DNA from 2 places in the Priestia sp. 10L35 genome. Region 1 is predicted to be linked to the other one. Evidence: a T-box and tRNA genes for the amino acid it is inferred to sense, from the RefSeq annotation. Region 1 holds a T-box; the other holds one or more tRNA genes.
The links. The T-box of region 1 lies ahead of thrS (threonine--tRNA ligase). A T-box ahead of a tRNA ligase gene usually reads a tRNA of that ligase, here a tRNA-Thr.

Region 1 (7,852 bases):
AAAACCAAAGCCTTCTAAAAAGTTGTTAAAATAAGAAGACCATCCGTTTGCTACTGCTGACATTGTTAACAAATAGACAGAAAGCAACGTCCATCCCATTAAGTGCGCTACCACTTCGCCGATGGTTGCATATGTATAGGTGTAAACGCTCCCAGATACAGGTATAGTTGAAGCAAATTCCGCATAGCACAGCGCTGCAAAACCGCATACAATAGACGCCAATATAAAAGAAAAAATAACGGCTGGTCCAGCATCGTTAGCAGCTACTAAGCCTGTTAATACTAAAACCCCCGTTCCGATTACGGCTCCAATACCAAGAAGAGTCAAATCGAATGCTCCTAATGTTTTGACTAGAGATTTGTTTTGACTTTGTTCTAATAATTGCTCGATTGACTTCTTTTTAAATAGTTTTCCCATTGCACTCTCTCCTCTCTGTTGCCACTCATCCATTAAAAACTTGAAAATAACGTTTTTCCCCATTTGGCTGCGCGTTTTCACTTCAGATACAGAAGTAATTATATAGAAATAATTACTAACTTGTCTATTAGTATACTAATATCATTATATATATTTCAAGAGTTTTTGTAAGCGATTTCTTATCGTTGCTCTATTTTGGATTTATAAACTAAATAAAGAGGTTATCATTGTGCTTATGTATAATAAATTTGAATAAAAATAATATTCTAAAAAATTACTTTATATGTTTTTAGATAACTTTTTTACTAACTATCTTCAGATATAAATTCCTGACATAGAGATTATTTACAGAACGATGAATGTTTTATCTTACCGGGTGTTATAATGATGAAAACTGAAGTGTATGAAGGGCGGAGAAAGATGATTAACTTACTTATTGGCTGTATTTTACTAGCATTAGGAGTATACTTTATGTTTAAATTTCTTTTTTACTCTCCTTCTAAAAAGAAGCGAGATCAGCAAAACATGAACAAACCATCAGGTGAGGCTTCAGCTTCATCCCGTACAAACGATTCGAATGGAATAAGATAAATTTTTTTATAAAATACCGGCGTTTGTCTAAGGCAAAAGTTATACTGCTGATATATATTATCTTATACCCTTCTAGTTCAATATTCCCTTCATTTTGGTGTGAGACAAAATGAAGGGAATCAATACCCGACTTAAAAAATCAGATTTTTCTATTTAGTAAGGTAAATAGCTTCAACAAACTCTGTTTGAATTCTTTTCTTTATTCAAGTGTACAGCTGCCTCTTCCACACTTACTGTTCCTATATTTTTCTTCCCGTGCTTTCGCATAGCAAGCGATTCATTTTCCACTTCTTTATCTCCTATCACAGCCCTATAAGGAACTTTCAGCATTTCTGCTTCTCGAATTTTCAGCCCTATTTTTTCAATGCGATCGTCTACTTCAACACGATACCCTTTTAACTCAAGCTCGTGTTTCACTTTATATGCATATTCCACGTGCGGCGGTGCAATAGGCAATAGTTTGAGTTGAACAGGAGCTAACCAAAGAGGAAATTGGCCTTCGTAATGTTCAATCAAGATGGCCATAAATCGCTCAACGGAACCGTATATAGCGCGGTGAATCATTACGGGACGATGAGGTTTATTGTCTTCTCCAATATACATACAGTCAAACTTCTCCGGCATTAAGAAATCAAGCTGAACTGTTCCACACTGCCAGCTTCGACCTAAGGAATCTAAAATATGAAAATCGATTTTCGGCCCATAAAAAGCTCCGTCTCCTTCATTCACCTGATAGTCTAAGCCTTTTTCACTTAACACAGATTGAAGCGACTTTTCTGCTTGGTTCCATGTTTCAATATCTCCCATGAATTTTTCAGGTCGTGTGGATAGCTCCACTTTGTAATCGAAGCCAAAATGTGAGTAAAAGTCATGGATAAACGCTAGAATGCGGCTAATCTCAGCTTCAATCTGACTGAGTTCTACGAATAAATGAGCGTCGTCCTGTGTAAATGAACGGACTCTTAGCAATCCGTTTAAAGACCCAGAAAGCTCGTGACGATGAACTAATCCAAGCTCTGCGTATCGAATCGGAAGTTCTCGGTAGCTTCTTCGTTTGCTGTTAAACAATAAAATGGCTCCCGGACAATTCATCGGTTTAATCGCATAGTTTTGTTTGTCAACATTTGAAAAATACATATTCTCATGATAGTGCTCCCAGTGCCCTGATTGTTCCCAGAGCTCCTGTTTCATCATGATGGGTGTTTTTATTTCTTGATAGCCTGCTTTATAATGCTTTTGTTTCCAGTAATTTTCTAACTCATTTCGAATAATCATTCCGTTAGGTAAGAAAAATGGCATACCAGGAGCTTCTTCCATCGACATAAACAGCTCCAGTTCTTGACCTAACTTTTGATGATTTCGCTTTTCTGCTTCCACTTGTTTTGACATGTTCATTCCTCCAATATGTTTTTATTCAACAAAAAAACCGCACTCATCCCTAGTAAAGGGACGAATGCGGCCGTGGTACCACCCTAATTCCGTAAAATACTCATACGTATTTTACGCTTAAAAAGATAACGGTTTTACCGGTTGCGGTTTCAGTGTATACACATTCCCCGCCGCAGCTCCAAGGTGGTAAATTCATTTTGTTTTCTAAGGGTTCTCAGCCAGTGACCCTATTCTCTGTAAAGAAAATCCAAAAATGATTCATGTCCTTTTCATTGCTTGTATATTCATTTTTTCTACATAAAAAGCCGCACTCATCCCTAGTGAAGGGACGAATGCGGCCGTGGTACCACCCTAATTCCGTAAAATACCTATACGTATTTTACGCTCAAAAAAGATAACGGTTTTACCGATTGCAGTTTCAGTTATGCACGTTCCCTGCAATAGCTCTAAGGTGGTAAATCAGATGATTTCTTAAGGGCTCTCAGCCAGTGACCCTATTCTCTGCGAAGAAAACAGCATCTAATTCATGTCCTTTTCATTGCCAAATACTGTTTATTAGTTGTTAAAAGCGATTATAGTGTATAAATTTAACAAAAGTCAAGAAGTAATTTTTTATTTTTTTATGGTATAGAATTACTTTATGCTTGAATTTTTGAAAAGTTACTTAAGAATATACGGACTTAAAAAGTTTTTTATTATATTATTAACGAATACATTCCATTCTTATTTTTGCTCTTTATTTTCACAGCAATAAAGAGCAAAAATAAGATACCATAAGTCCTTATTTGTTTTATCTAAGCGGTATTAACGAAGTTAAACCCAATACTATTCCAAATCAGAACAAGTAACCTAACACAAGCATCATCAGGTTTTCAATTTATATACTAAAATATTAAATACACCTTTTTCTGCTCACGCAAATATCTGACTTGAATCCATAGAAACTATTTTTTATCTATCTTTAGACAAAAGCTCATCATGCATGCTTCCACTTTGCGGAAAAATCCGTTTTTTCCTGACTTGTTCTTTAAGAATAACGTCAAGCTGCCGCTGAATTTTCCTTGTTTCATTTGTCGAAAAATACGGGTGAGCCAGATTTACTGTTTCTAACGGATCCTTGGTCAAATTGTACATTTCAATTTGATCAGGAACACGGGTTGTTTTAAGGGTAGTAAAACTCACAGGGTAACCTTCATATTGCTCTCCGTGAATGAATTCATCTTTTTCGTCATCTGCTGACCAAAATTGCAGATTATCATGATAGCGAGCGTATTTCCAAATTTCCTTTCCTGCCGCTGACGAAAACTCGACAATGACCGCTTGAATGTGATTAGGCTGAACAACTGACGGGTAGCTTTCTCCTAAAAAATTTGTTTGGTGAAGTCCTTTTGTCGGGTCATCATCCGTCATGAAGAAAATCGCTGTTTCCTCTTGCTCAGCACACGTTTCTCCTCGAAGTATACCTGACAGGTCTCGCCCAACAAATGGATGTACTTCCGTATGACTTTTTTGTAATTGCTTTTGAATAGCGGAAGCATCTATATTAGCTAAACTAAGCATTGTCGGGATCAAGTCAAGGTGACTAGTCAGTGTGTCTGTACGTTGATAACTAGGAAACAAACGCTTGTTATGAATGAGAAGCGGAACGTGAATAGATTCTTCATACATGTTGTACCATTTTTGATGTAGTCCCCCGTGAGCTCCAAGCAAATCACCGTGATCAGACGTAAAAATAATAATTGTATTTTCATAGAACGAAGATTGTTCCATGGTCCGAAGAACTTTTAAAATTTGTTTATCAACATTTTTTTGCAGCTGATAATACAAGCGCCGGTAGAAGCTAGAATTTGGGGTTGGCTGCAGCGCTTTTGGATAGATGTATTTATAGCTGCTTTGAGCGCTAGGCTTTGTTTGTAAAGGTTCTCTAATGGTAGGTGGCGGATCGATGTTTGGAATCGTCTCATCAATAGAAAACTGAAACATAGGAAGGTGTTTGGTAATCGCTCCGAACAGCGCAATGTCATGCGGGTTCACAAATGAAGCTACCATGAGCCAAGGCTGCGCAGGCGCTTGATGTTCTAATCGTTGAATAAGCTCTATGATTTCCTCTGCATATATTTCGTCTCGTCCGCTCACTCCAACGGCCGCAGATGAACCGGAATTGTGCGGATTTCTCCCTTCCGGTTCCGGACCAATCCACCCTGAAAAACCAAACTTTTCAAGCTTATTAGCCCGTTGATAAAGGCCTTCTTTCTCTGGATCCGGTATTCCTGTTTGCATCTGATAGCTAGAAAAAACGTCATGTGTTCCTGGAATTAAGATGTTCTCATCAGAAATATGCCATTTTCCTTTATAAAAGGTTTGATATCCAGCCTTCTTAAAATACTCTCCCATCGTCGGGACGGTATTAGGCTGCAGCCAAAACATATCAGGATCTTGTGATTTCTTTGCGATACCTTGCGTTTGCGTAACTCCGTGCAAGGAAGGATACTGCCCTGTAAACAATGTAGCTCGACTTGGTGAACAAGCTGTAGAACCGACGTAGTGACGAGTAAACTCCGTTCCATGCTGTTTTAAAAATTCATGTGCTTTTAAATGTTTTTTTCTCCACTTTTTTAGTTCTTTACTTTCATATAAGGGTGGAAATCGCTCCTCGTCCACGATAATCAACAAAAAATTAGGCTGTTTCTGCATGGTTATTCCTCCGCATGTTTATCAAATTTTCTGTATTGATAAACTATGTAAAAAGCACTTTTTTTAGAAGAACGGAGTACGGTTCATGTCTTTTTATACCCACACAAAAAAAGACTTGGAGGATTTCTCTAAGTCTTTCATAACTCGTTTCAATACGATATCCCTTATTTTTTGTAAGCTTTTAGCGGCTGATTTCGTTTATAGGTGCTAATGATACTAGGTATACCTACAATTATACTTATCATAAAACTCCACATCATGTAGCGCCAATCACCTGTAAAAAGCGCTACTCCCGTAAAAAAACGAGCTGACCAGCAAGAGCTAACCATGAAGCTATCCAAGCAAACATCATATTCTCTTTCACGTTATCACCTCATATTTTTAATTATGAATGACTTTTTATATTTTACCATGAAATTCTAATTTTAAAGATTATTCTACTGTTTATTTTATGTACATAACTAAAAAAGCTAATAGCAGCGCGTAGCTAGCCATTAGCTTTTTTATTATTTTGCAAATACATGATTTCCTATTTTAATTGTTTCTTGTTTTTGGCGCAGCCATTGATCTCCCGTTTTATCAGGATTAAAGAAGAATAATGAACCTTTTCCTTGACCTTGGAAGTTAATTGCTTCTTCTACAGCTTTTTTTGAATCTTTGTCTGCAGGTTTATTAATTTGACCGTTGCTGACCGGACTATACTGACCTTTTTGATAAATAACGCCTTTTACAGTGTCTGGGAATTTGCTGCTGTCGACTCTATTTAATACAACTGTCGCCACGGCTACTTTGCCTGCATAAGGCTCTCCTTTGGCTTCAGCTGATACAAGACGAGCTAATAATTCTTTATCATTTTTATTTACTTGAACGTGCTGTTCATGAGCGGGCGCTGCTGCAAATGCTGAGTAACCTGCACCAAAACTTGGGATAAGCATTGCTATAGCAATCACTAGTTTCTTTATCATAAAAATAAAAAGCCTCCTTGCTATTTCTTGACGTGGTTCATATGCTAGCAGAAATATAGGAGTCTTTCATTGCAAAAAATTATCCAGTTCCAAAAGAAATTGGATGTTATTGTCTTCTTTAAACAATCTTTAGCTTATAAAGAACCCTTTATGATTACGTATGAGTTGCACTTCTAAACCTTAAAGAAATTATAATTTTTCTGTTTGAAATATAAAGTTTGAACTGTATATTTCCTTAACTACTGAAGAAAGAATATCAATTCCTTTCTTTAACTCCTCATCTGCAGCAGTAAGACTTATGCGAATGCACTCCCGGTTGTGAGAAGAAGATTGGCTGCCGTGAAAGAATGAGCCGCCTGGCACTACAATCAAGTTTTCTGCTTTTAATTTATTGTATAGATCGCTATCACTGAAAGGCAAACCTTCTAACCAAAGCCAGCCAAATAACGAACCTTCCGCTTTGTGCAAATACCAAGGAATATCATCCGGCATACGTGTAGTTAAAAGTTTTTTTAAATAGTCATGTTTGTATTTATAATGAGTTCTTATATAGTTAGCTGAAATTCCGGCTAACTGCCCGCTCTTTAAGGTGTTAACCACCATCCTCTGACCTAGCCTAGAAGAATGAATCAAAATATTTGATTGAAATGCTTCCATTACTTTTATGAAGTCACTTTTTCCTATAGCAATTCCTATTCTCTCACCAGGCAATCCGGCTTTAGAAAGACTCATGCAGTGAATGATATTATCATGTATGATCGGATTCATTTCAATAAAATTAATAGCAGGAAAAGGCGGTGCGTAAGCTGAATCAATTAGCAATGGAATGTGATAGTCCTTGCACACTTGGGATATAAGCTGTACGGCTTCTTCGGAAAGGATGTTGCCGCTTGGGTTATTAGGTCTTGATAATACAATAGCTCCGATATCTGGGTCCTGAGCTATTTTATCTTTAAATGCCTGTTTGTTAAATTCATAGCGAAACGTATGACGATCAAGCTTTGAGAGGATAGGAGGAATTCCTTCTATTACACCTTCCTCAAGCGCGACTCCACTATACCCAGCGTAATCTGGCAGCATAGGTATTAATGCTTTTTTTACTCTTCCTTCTTTACTTGTACCGCAAAACGAATTTAAAGCTAAAAAAAAGAGATTTTGACTTCCCGACGTGATCAAGACTTGTTCTCTTTCCAGTTTAATACGATAATTCGTAAAGAAGTATTCTCTTATGCAATCAATTAATTCATGCGTACCGTAACTAGAACCATATTGGCTAATCAAATTTTTTAATTGTTTGTCGTTCACAATATTTCTTAAAGCTTCTTGCCACATTTCATAAACTTGAGGGAGGATAGCGGGGTTGCCAGCACTTAAATTCACATATTGATTGAGATTGGAATTCAGCACCTCTTGGATGTCATGCATGATAGCGCGAACGCCTACTTTATTAGTCATTTTGCTTCCTATTTTACTTAAATGCAAAGCAGTCACTAGTGCACCTTCTCCTTAAAGATTATGGTCATCGAATAGTAAGTATGGAACTTCAATCTTTTTATTTTGCTGATTAATAAAGTAATTGTCCGGAATAGTAAATTTATCATCGTTCTCACTAGGTAATAAGTATTTTCGAACATAATGTTCAGCTTCTTCTTTATAGTCAGAGTCACTTTGAATCGTTTCAAGTTCTTCAATTTCTTTTACTAAAAGATCCAGTTCTTTTAAGCATATGTCTAAATCTAAATAAGCATGGTCTCCTTTTCGGGATATTGAACGCCCATTTGCAACTAGCCAGCTAA
Region 2 (7,852 bases), on a different contig from region 1:
GCATTAAAAAGAGATTGAGACATAACGAAATCACGCCAATCTAAAGATGGACGAATGGAGTAAATAATCGAGCATGAATCACTTCTTGCACCTCAGTTGATTTCCATGCAAGACTTCTCTTTCCGCGGGAGTCTTCGCGTTGCCCTCCAATCAACTGCTAGAAACAACTAAAATAAAAAGATCCGAACGATTCATCATTCGGATCTTCTTTCAACTAACATACTGTTGTCCTAACTTTTTTCTTCGTTTTTACTCTTTAATTAATCCTTTTTTCACTAAGAATTGATGAGCAACTTCTTCAGCTGTTTTTCCTTTCGCATTTACTTGATAGTTCATTTCACGCATTTCGTCATCACTGATTTTACCGCCCAGTTGATTTAAGATTTTTTTCAGTTCAGGGTGCTCTTTTAGCGTATCTTCACGAAGCACAGGCGCTCCTTGATACGGAGGGAAGAACTGCTGATCGTCTTTTAAGACTTTCAAACCAAACTGTTTGATTTCAGGGTCCGTTGCGTAAGCATCAAGCATGTTAATATCGCCTTTTTCTACAGCGCGATAGCGAAGCTTCGGCTCCATCGTTTTAATATTCGGGAAGGTAAGACCATATTCTTTTTGAACGCCTACATAGCCGTCTTCACGATCTTTAAACTCAAGCGTAAACCCTGCTTTTACTTTATCTGTTGCATTTGCCAAATCTGAAATAGTTGTTAGATTATTTTCTTTGGCAAATTCCTTTGTTACGGTTAATGTGTACGTATTATTAAACTTCATTGGATCTAAATAGACAAGGCCGAATTTCTTTTGAAATCCTTCTTTTGCCTGCTTGTACACCTCTGTTTCATCTTTGCTGTCCGGCTGTTCCTTTAGATGCGTCACAATGGCTGTACCCGTATATTCAGGGTACAAATCAATTTCCTTGTTACGCAGAGCCTCAAATACAAATACCGTTTTCCCAAGCGACGAACGAAGATTTACTTTCATATCGGTTTGATCTTCAATTAATTCTTTGTACATATTAATTAAAATGTCTTGTTCTGCACCAATTTTCCCTCCGATAACAAGGTCTGGTTTTGTTGCGCTCATCGCTGCAAACGGAGAAACAAGAATAAGTATTAATACGATGATCATAATAAACGAGCGTTTTTTGGACCCTTTTTTAGCTGAGTGTTCAATCGTTCGCAGAATTCCATCAAAAATAAGCGCTAATAATGCTGCTGGAATGGCTCCTAATAAAATCAAACTATTATCGCTTCGGTCAATACCAAGCAAAATTAAGCTTCCGAGTCCGCCCGCTCCGATAAGAGCAACGATTGTCGCTGTGCCAATAATGAGTACCATCGCTGTGCGAATTCCGGCCATAATGACAGGAAGTGCTAGAGGAAGTTCTACTTTAATTAATCGTCTCCACGAGTTCATCCCCATGGCTTTGGATGCTTCAATTAAAGATGGGTCCACTTCTTTAATTCCGGTATATGTATTTCGTACAATAGGAAGAAGCGAATATAAAAACAGTGCAATAACCGCGGGAAAGGTTCCAATTCCGACAAGAGGAATCAGTAATCCTAATAAAGCGAGTGAAGGAATGGTTTGCAGTACGGCTGTTACGCCAATGATTGGTTCAGCAATGCGGTCATGCCTCGTTAAGTACAGTCCGAGCGGCACTGAAATTAATACGGCGATAACAAGAGCCAGTACTGAAATTTGAATGTGTTCAAGAAGAGCTTGAAACAGTGCATCTCCTCGTTGATCTAATAATGTGCTTAGTGCATTCATTACAGCGTTCCTCCTTCTTTCGTTTTATCAGAAAGAAACGCTAATAGAGTTTTGCGCGTTACAACGCCAATACGTTTGCTCCCTTTTTTCACGGCTATTGCTTCATGGTCGTAAAGGGCGTCCATTGCCTGCTGAACAGTGGCGGTTGAAGCTAACTCTTCAGTAGGTTCTACGTCTGGCTGTTCACTTTCTTTGACAAACATATCCAATGTCTCAAATAAAGCATTGCCTTGATTTCCAATAAATGTTTTTACAAATTCATTTTTAGGCTTTTGGATGAATTCCTCCGGGGTTCCAACTTGAACAATTTCCCCATCTTTCATGAGGCAGATACGATCTCCAAGCGTCATCGCTTCGCTCATATCGTGCGTAACAAACACAAATGTTTTTTTGATTTTTTCTTTTAAGCTAATAACATCTTGCTGAAGCTGTTCGCGGCTTAACGGATCGAGGGCACTAAAGGGTTCGTCCATTAAAATAACGGGGGGATCAGCTGCGAGGGCACGTGCTACACCTACACGTTGCTGCTGGCCACCTGAGAGCTCAGACGGCTTTCGGTTTCGATACTGCTTTGGGTCTAGTCCTACCAAGGTAAGCAGTTCATCAATGCGCGTTTTGATTTTGTTTTTCTTCCAATGCTTCATCTCGGGTACAATGGCTATATTTTCAGCGATGGTCATATGAGGAAAAAGAGCAATCTGCTGCAGAACATAACCAATGTTCCAGCGTAGCTCATGTATGTTGTGGTCCGATACGAGCTTATCTTTTATGTATAGTTCTCCTTCGGTAATATCATGAAGACGGTTAATCATTTTTAAAGTGGTTGTTTTCCCACACCCACTCGGACCAATTAAAACGAAAAACTCTCCTTCTTTAATTTCTAGATTAATATTTTTCACGGCGGTCGTACCGTCTGGATATTGCTTTGACACATTCTTAAACGTAATCAAATTATCGTTCACACTCCCTGTTGAAATTTAACCCCTAGTTTCGTGTACCCAATATTTAGAGACAATAAACATTCTTTTAAGAATATTTCTAAATATGATTCATAAGACACAGGGGAAAAGATACACATATTTTCTCAAAACCTCCTAATAAGGCTATCAAACTGTTAAAGTTTTCACAAGAAGGGAAAGAATAATTCGGAGAATAATTTTAAAGCCGACACAAATAAAAAAACCTTCTTTCAACAAGAAAGAAGGTTTTTTAGTATGCTAGCGACAGGGATCGAACCTGCGACCTCTTGCTTACCATGCAAGTGCTCTACCTACTGAGCTACACCAGCGTCTTGGAAAATTATATCACGTTTAAATTCATTTAGGAAGCGCTTTTTTAAATTTTTTTATTGGTATATTCTCTAATTTACGTCTTCTGAAATTCGCACTTTTTACAAAGTTCCATATTTCATGTTAGAACTCCTTACATAAATTGTGTGAATTTTCTTTTTTTATATTACCCTTAGTAAAAGAGCTTACAAAAGAAGGGAAGAAAATAGATGGAACAACAACCAACCATGACCAAATCAAAAACGGCAACTCCCTACCCAAGAGACTGCACGTTCAGCCTGGAAGATTGGACGACGCTCGCTAAGTATTGGTACCCCGTCGCACGCTGCAGTGATGTAACAGAGAAACCAACGTCCGTAAAACTGCTAGATGTAAATCTAGTTCTATACCGTACCACACACAAAGTAGTGGCGGCTCGTGATTTATGCGTTCACCGAGGCACCCCTCTTAGCATGGGCTGGGTGGAAGATGATGAAATTGTCTGTCCTTACCACGGCTTCCGCTATGCAACGGACGGTGCATGCACGTCGATTCCAGCTCACCCTGATGCCAATATTTCTCCCCGCTTGTGTATGGCCGTCTATCCAGTTATTGAACGATTTGGATTAGTGTGGACTTCCCTGACAGGAGAACAAGATAACCTGCCTTACTTCGATGCGTGGGAGGACCCTGATTTTCAGCAAATTGTTTGTCCGAGCTTTGATATCATGGGTTCGGCCGGTCGTCAAATGGAAGGCTTTTTAGACGTAGCTCATTTTGCTTGGGTTCACACGGACACATTTGGTGATCGAAACAACGCCTTTGTGCCTAAATATAAAGTAAGCGATACAGAGTATGGGCTTCATGTAGAATATACGAGCACCGTGAGCAATTATTCCAAAGAACAGCAGCATTTAAATCCACCTGATTTTAAATGGCTTCGCGTCTTTGATGTTTATCCGCCGTTTACAGCTACGCTAAAAGTATACTTCCCAGAAGGCGCAGAACTGTGGATTATGAATGCAGTCTCTCCTATTTCAGCCCGCGAAACACGTTTATTCGCACCAATCGCTCGAAACTTTGACAAAGATTCTCCCGTTGAAGGTGTGTATGACTTTAACCTTCGCGTCTTTGACGAAGACCGTGAAATGGTTGAAAACCAAAAGCCTGAAGACTTGCCTTTAGACCTGCAGATGGAAGCGCATATTATGGCTGATCAAACGTCCATCGGCTACCGGAAATTATTAAAGAAAATGGGCTTAAGCTTTAGATATACAAGCTAAAGAAATCCCCGCTGTTTCAGCGGGGATTTCTTTTTTATTTAGCAAACTGCTCGCGTCCTGCTTTTTCCTTTATCACTTCATCTTCACTTGCCGGCGTGGCGCGTTTCATAAACAATGAAAGAATTAAAGCAACCACCACTAGTACTACTGAGACGGCAAACGCATCGTTAATTCCTTGTACCATTGCCTGCATCCCAATTTGTTCTTTCATTTGAGCTGCCCCGGCTGCCGTTGCATTCGCTGCTCCTGCTCCGCTCATTGCATCTTGAGCAAGCTCTTTTGCATGCGTAGCTGTACGATTTGACATCACCGTTACTAAAAGAGCCGAACCAATAGCTCCCGATACTTGTTGAAGCGTGTTATTCATCGCAGTACCATGAGGATTAAAGCGCTGCGGCAGCTGATTTAATCCGTTTGTCATAACCGGCATCATCACCATAGACATTCCGAACATGCGAAGCGTGTAAAGCGTAATGAGCGTTGTATATGTCGTATCAAGCTCTAAGTTACTGAAGAAATACGTCGTAACGGCTGTAATCGTTAGACCCGTTACAGCCAGTGCACGCGCTCCGAATTTATCAAATAATTTTCCGGTAATCGGAGACATTACACCCATGAGTAGCGCACCCGGAAGCATTAGTAATCCTGAGTGAAGCGGAGAAATGCCTCGTACTGTTTGAACATAAATTGGCATTAGCAGCATGGCTGAGAATAATGCCATTGTAATCACCATTGAAATCGTTGATGATAAAGCAAACATTGGATATTTAAAAATGCGGAATTCAAGCATAGGTGTTTTAAGCTTGAACTGACGCGTAATAAATAAAATCAGCGCCACGGCTCCTACGATAATGGTGCCGTATACTTCCACAGAATCCCAGCCTTTATCCCCTGCTGAGCTAAATCCGTATAGAAGTCCCCCAAATCCAATTGTAGATAACACAAGCGATAGGAAATCCAAATTGATTTCCACTTTTTCTTTTTTGTCTTTTAATAGGAAGAAAGCGCCTATTAATACAATTGCCGCGATTGGCGTAACAAGGTGGAACAGCATTCTCCACTCATAGTGTTCAATTAGCCATCCTGATAAGGTAGGACCAATTGCCGGAGCAAAAATCATAACTAAACCGAAAATTCCCATCGCAGCTCCGCGTTTTTCTAACGGAAAACTTGTGAGCAATACGTTCATTAAAAGCGGCATCATGATGGCTGCGCCTGATGCTTGAATAATACGAGCGGTTAACAAGACCGAAAATACGGGCGAAGCACCCGCAAGTATTGTTCCCGCTGTAAATAAAGTCATAGCCGTTAAAAATAAGCCTCTGACAGAATAGCGCTGAATTAAAAAAGCGGTAGTTGGAATCATAATACCATTCACTAACATATAACCAGTAGAAAGCCACTGGACAGTTGACGTTGTCACATCTAAGTCTTTCATAATAGACGGAAGCGCCACATTTAATAACGTTTCATTCAACAATGAGATAAAAGCGCCAATTAACAAAATAGCAATTATGCCATAAGGGGGCTTTTCAATTTGATTTATCGATTCACTCATTATTGTACCTCCTTATACTTTAAGTTCATTTTTTTAGACACATGTTCTACATAGAGTATATTATACTGTGAGTTCAATTTATGCAAGTGAAAAATCTTGCGTTCATGTTCTTTATTTTATCGACTTTTTCAGTCCTATAATCCTTTTATATCAATGCATTGTCGTGATATCGTCTATTTTTTTGAAAAGAACATTTGTGTAAACGCTTTAAATCATGTATCATAAAGTTGGACCATGAGTCTAATTTTATATTTAGGTGATAATAATGAATAACCGAAAACAGCAAGTTGTAAAAAATGCACACCATCTCTTCGTTGAAAAAGGATTTCAAGCTACATCTATTCAAGACATCATTGATTATAGCGGCATTTCAAAAGGAACATTCTACAACTATTTTTCTTCAAAAAATGAATTATTAATCGCTGTTTTTACCTGGCTTCATACAACAATTGAACAAGAGCGAAATCAGCTGCTGGTTGGTAAAAGCCTGACCGATGTAGATGTATTTGTTAAACAGATTGATGCACAGATGAAAAACCATCATAAACATAAATTTTTCACATTACTTGAAGAAGTATTTGTTTCCAATGATCCTGATTTAAAAGCATACATAAAAAAAACCCAGTTTGTTGAAGTAAACTGGGTTTACAAGCGGTTCATTGATTTATTTGGACAAGAAAAGAAACCGTACCTGCTAGATTGTGCAATTATGTTTCTTGGCATGCTTCATCGCAACTTTCACTATAATTTTATGGTTAACGGCACAAATACTGACCCCCATGAGATCATAAGCTACAGTGTCAAGCGCCTGCTTCCTCTTGTAGACGAAGTAGCAAATTCAGGAGACATTTTGCTCGATCCGCAAACGATTAAAGAATGGCTTCCATCTTGCCCAAATACTAAAAATCAAATAGAACAGGACATTTCTGCAGCACTTATCGATTTAAAAAAACAGGTTCACAAACAATTTACTGATGAATTCGAACGTCAAAAATGCACAGAGCTTATTAGTTTTATTGAAGAAGAGCTGTTTAAACAGTCAAATCCCCGGAAGTTTGTTGTAGATAGTGCCCTTCAATCGTTAAAGCAGCTGTCTGTTAACAACGGTAAAACGACCCTAGAGGAACTGCAAACGATGATTGATCAGTATGTGAGTGAACGTCATTAAAAAGAGGTTAAAACATAACTAAATCCATACAATTTACAGACGAATAAATTGAATAAAGGAGTTAGTATAAGTTACTTGTTACACCGCTGTTGATTTCCGTACAAGACTTCGCTTTCCGCGGGCGGCCGGTGAGCCTCCTCGTCGCGTACACTCCTGAGGGCTCTCACCTGTGCCGCTTTTCCCGCAGGAGTCTTCGCCTTGCCTTTTCATCAACCGCTAAAAGCGACTAAACTTATGAAATTCACGTTCATCATAATACCAAAAAAACGAACGATTAATATTTTTAAATTAATCGTTCGTTTATAATTCTAACTAAAATATTTTTATCCCAGCCTCTTTTTTATTTTCCTCCAGTAAACGAGATTCCTTTAATAAAATATTTATTAAAAAACGCATAAATGAGTAAAATGGGAAGTGTAAAAACCATGGAAGCTGCCATAATATAGTTCCAATAACTGATGTACTGACCTTTAAATGTGTTGAGCCCTAAAGTTAATGTAAACATATTTTCATCAGACATCACAATTAAAGGCTTCATAAAATCATTCCAAAATCCCATAAATACAAAAATCGTTTGTGCTGCTAGGGCAGGTTTTGCAAGTGGAAGGACTATTTTAAAGAATGTTCCAAACTTTGATAACCCATCCAACTCCGCTGCTTCTTCAAGCTCTTTTGGGAAATTAATAAAAAATTGACGCATCATAAATATAAATGTCGCATTCACCATTCCGGGTACAATCATTCCCTGATAGGTATTTAACCAGCCTAACTCTTTCAAAATTAAAAAATTAGGGATCATGGT

Region 2: it has a tRNA-Thr gene. The T-box ahead of thrS (threonine--tRNA ligase) is inferred to sense a tRNA for this amino acid. The anticodon was not compared.

Annotation. Positions count from the first base shown of each region.
Region 1 is NZ_JBFTKA010000002.1:383,544-391,395, forward strand. Features, by position in the region: gene AC1DEF_RS07945 (amino acid permease) at 1-417, opposite strand, end outside; gene AC1DEF_RS07950 (hypothetical protein) at 802-1,008, shown strand; gene thrS (threonine--tRNA ligase) at 1,180-2,397, opposite strand; T-box leader at 2,451-2,679, opposite strand; T-box leader at 2,719-2,945, opposite strand; gene AC1DEF_RS07960 (sulfatase family protein) at 3,349-5,091, opposite strand; gene AC1DEF_RS07965 (cell wall hydrolase) at 5,598-6,056, opposite strand; gene AC1DEF_RS07970 (valine--pyruvate transaminase) at 6,246-7,547, opposite strand; gene AC1DEF_RS07975 (DUF6421 family protein) at 7,563-7,852, opposite strand, start outside.
Region 2 is NZ_JBFTKA010000001.1:959,722-967,573, reverse strand. Features, by position in the region: gene AC1DEF_RS04930 (ABC transporter permease/substrate-binding protein) at 250-1,773, opposite strand; gene AC1DEF_RS04925 (ABC transporter ATP-binding protein) at 1,773-2,723, opposite strand; tRNA gene AC1DEF_RS04920 (tRNA-Thr) at 2,989-3,061, opposite strand; gene AC1DEF_RS04915 (aromatic ring-hydroxylating oxygenase subunit alpha) at 3,272-4,324, shown strand; gene AC1DEF_RS04910 (DHA2 family efflux MFS transporter permease subunit) at 4,359-5,882, opposite strand; gene AC1DEF_RS04905 (TetR/AcrR family transcriptional regulator) at 6,148-7,050, shown strand; gene AC1DEF_RS04900 (hypothetical protein) at 7,129-7,263, opposite strand; gene AC1DEF_RS04895 (carbohydrate ABC transporter permease) at 7,391-7,852, opposite strand, start outside.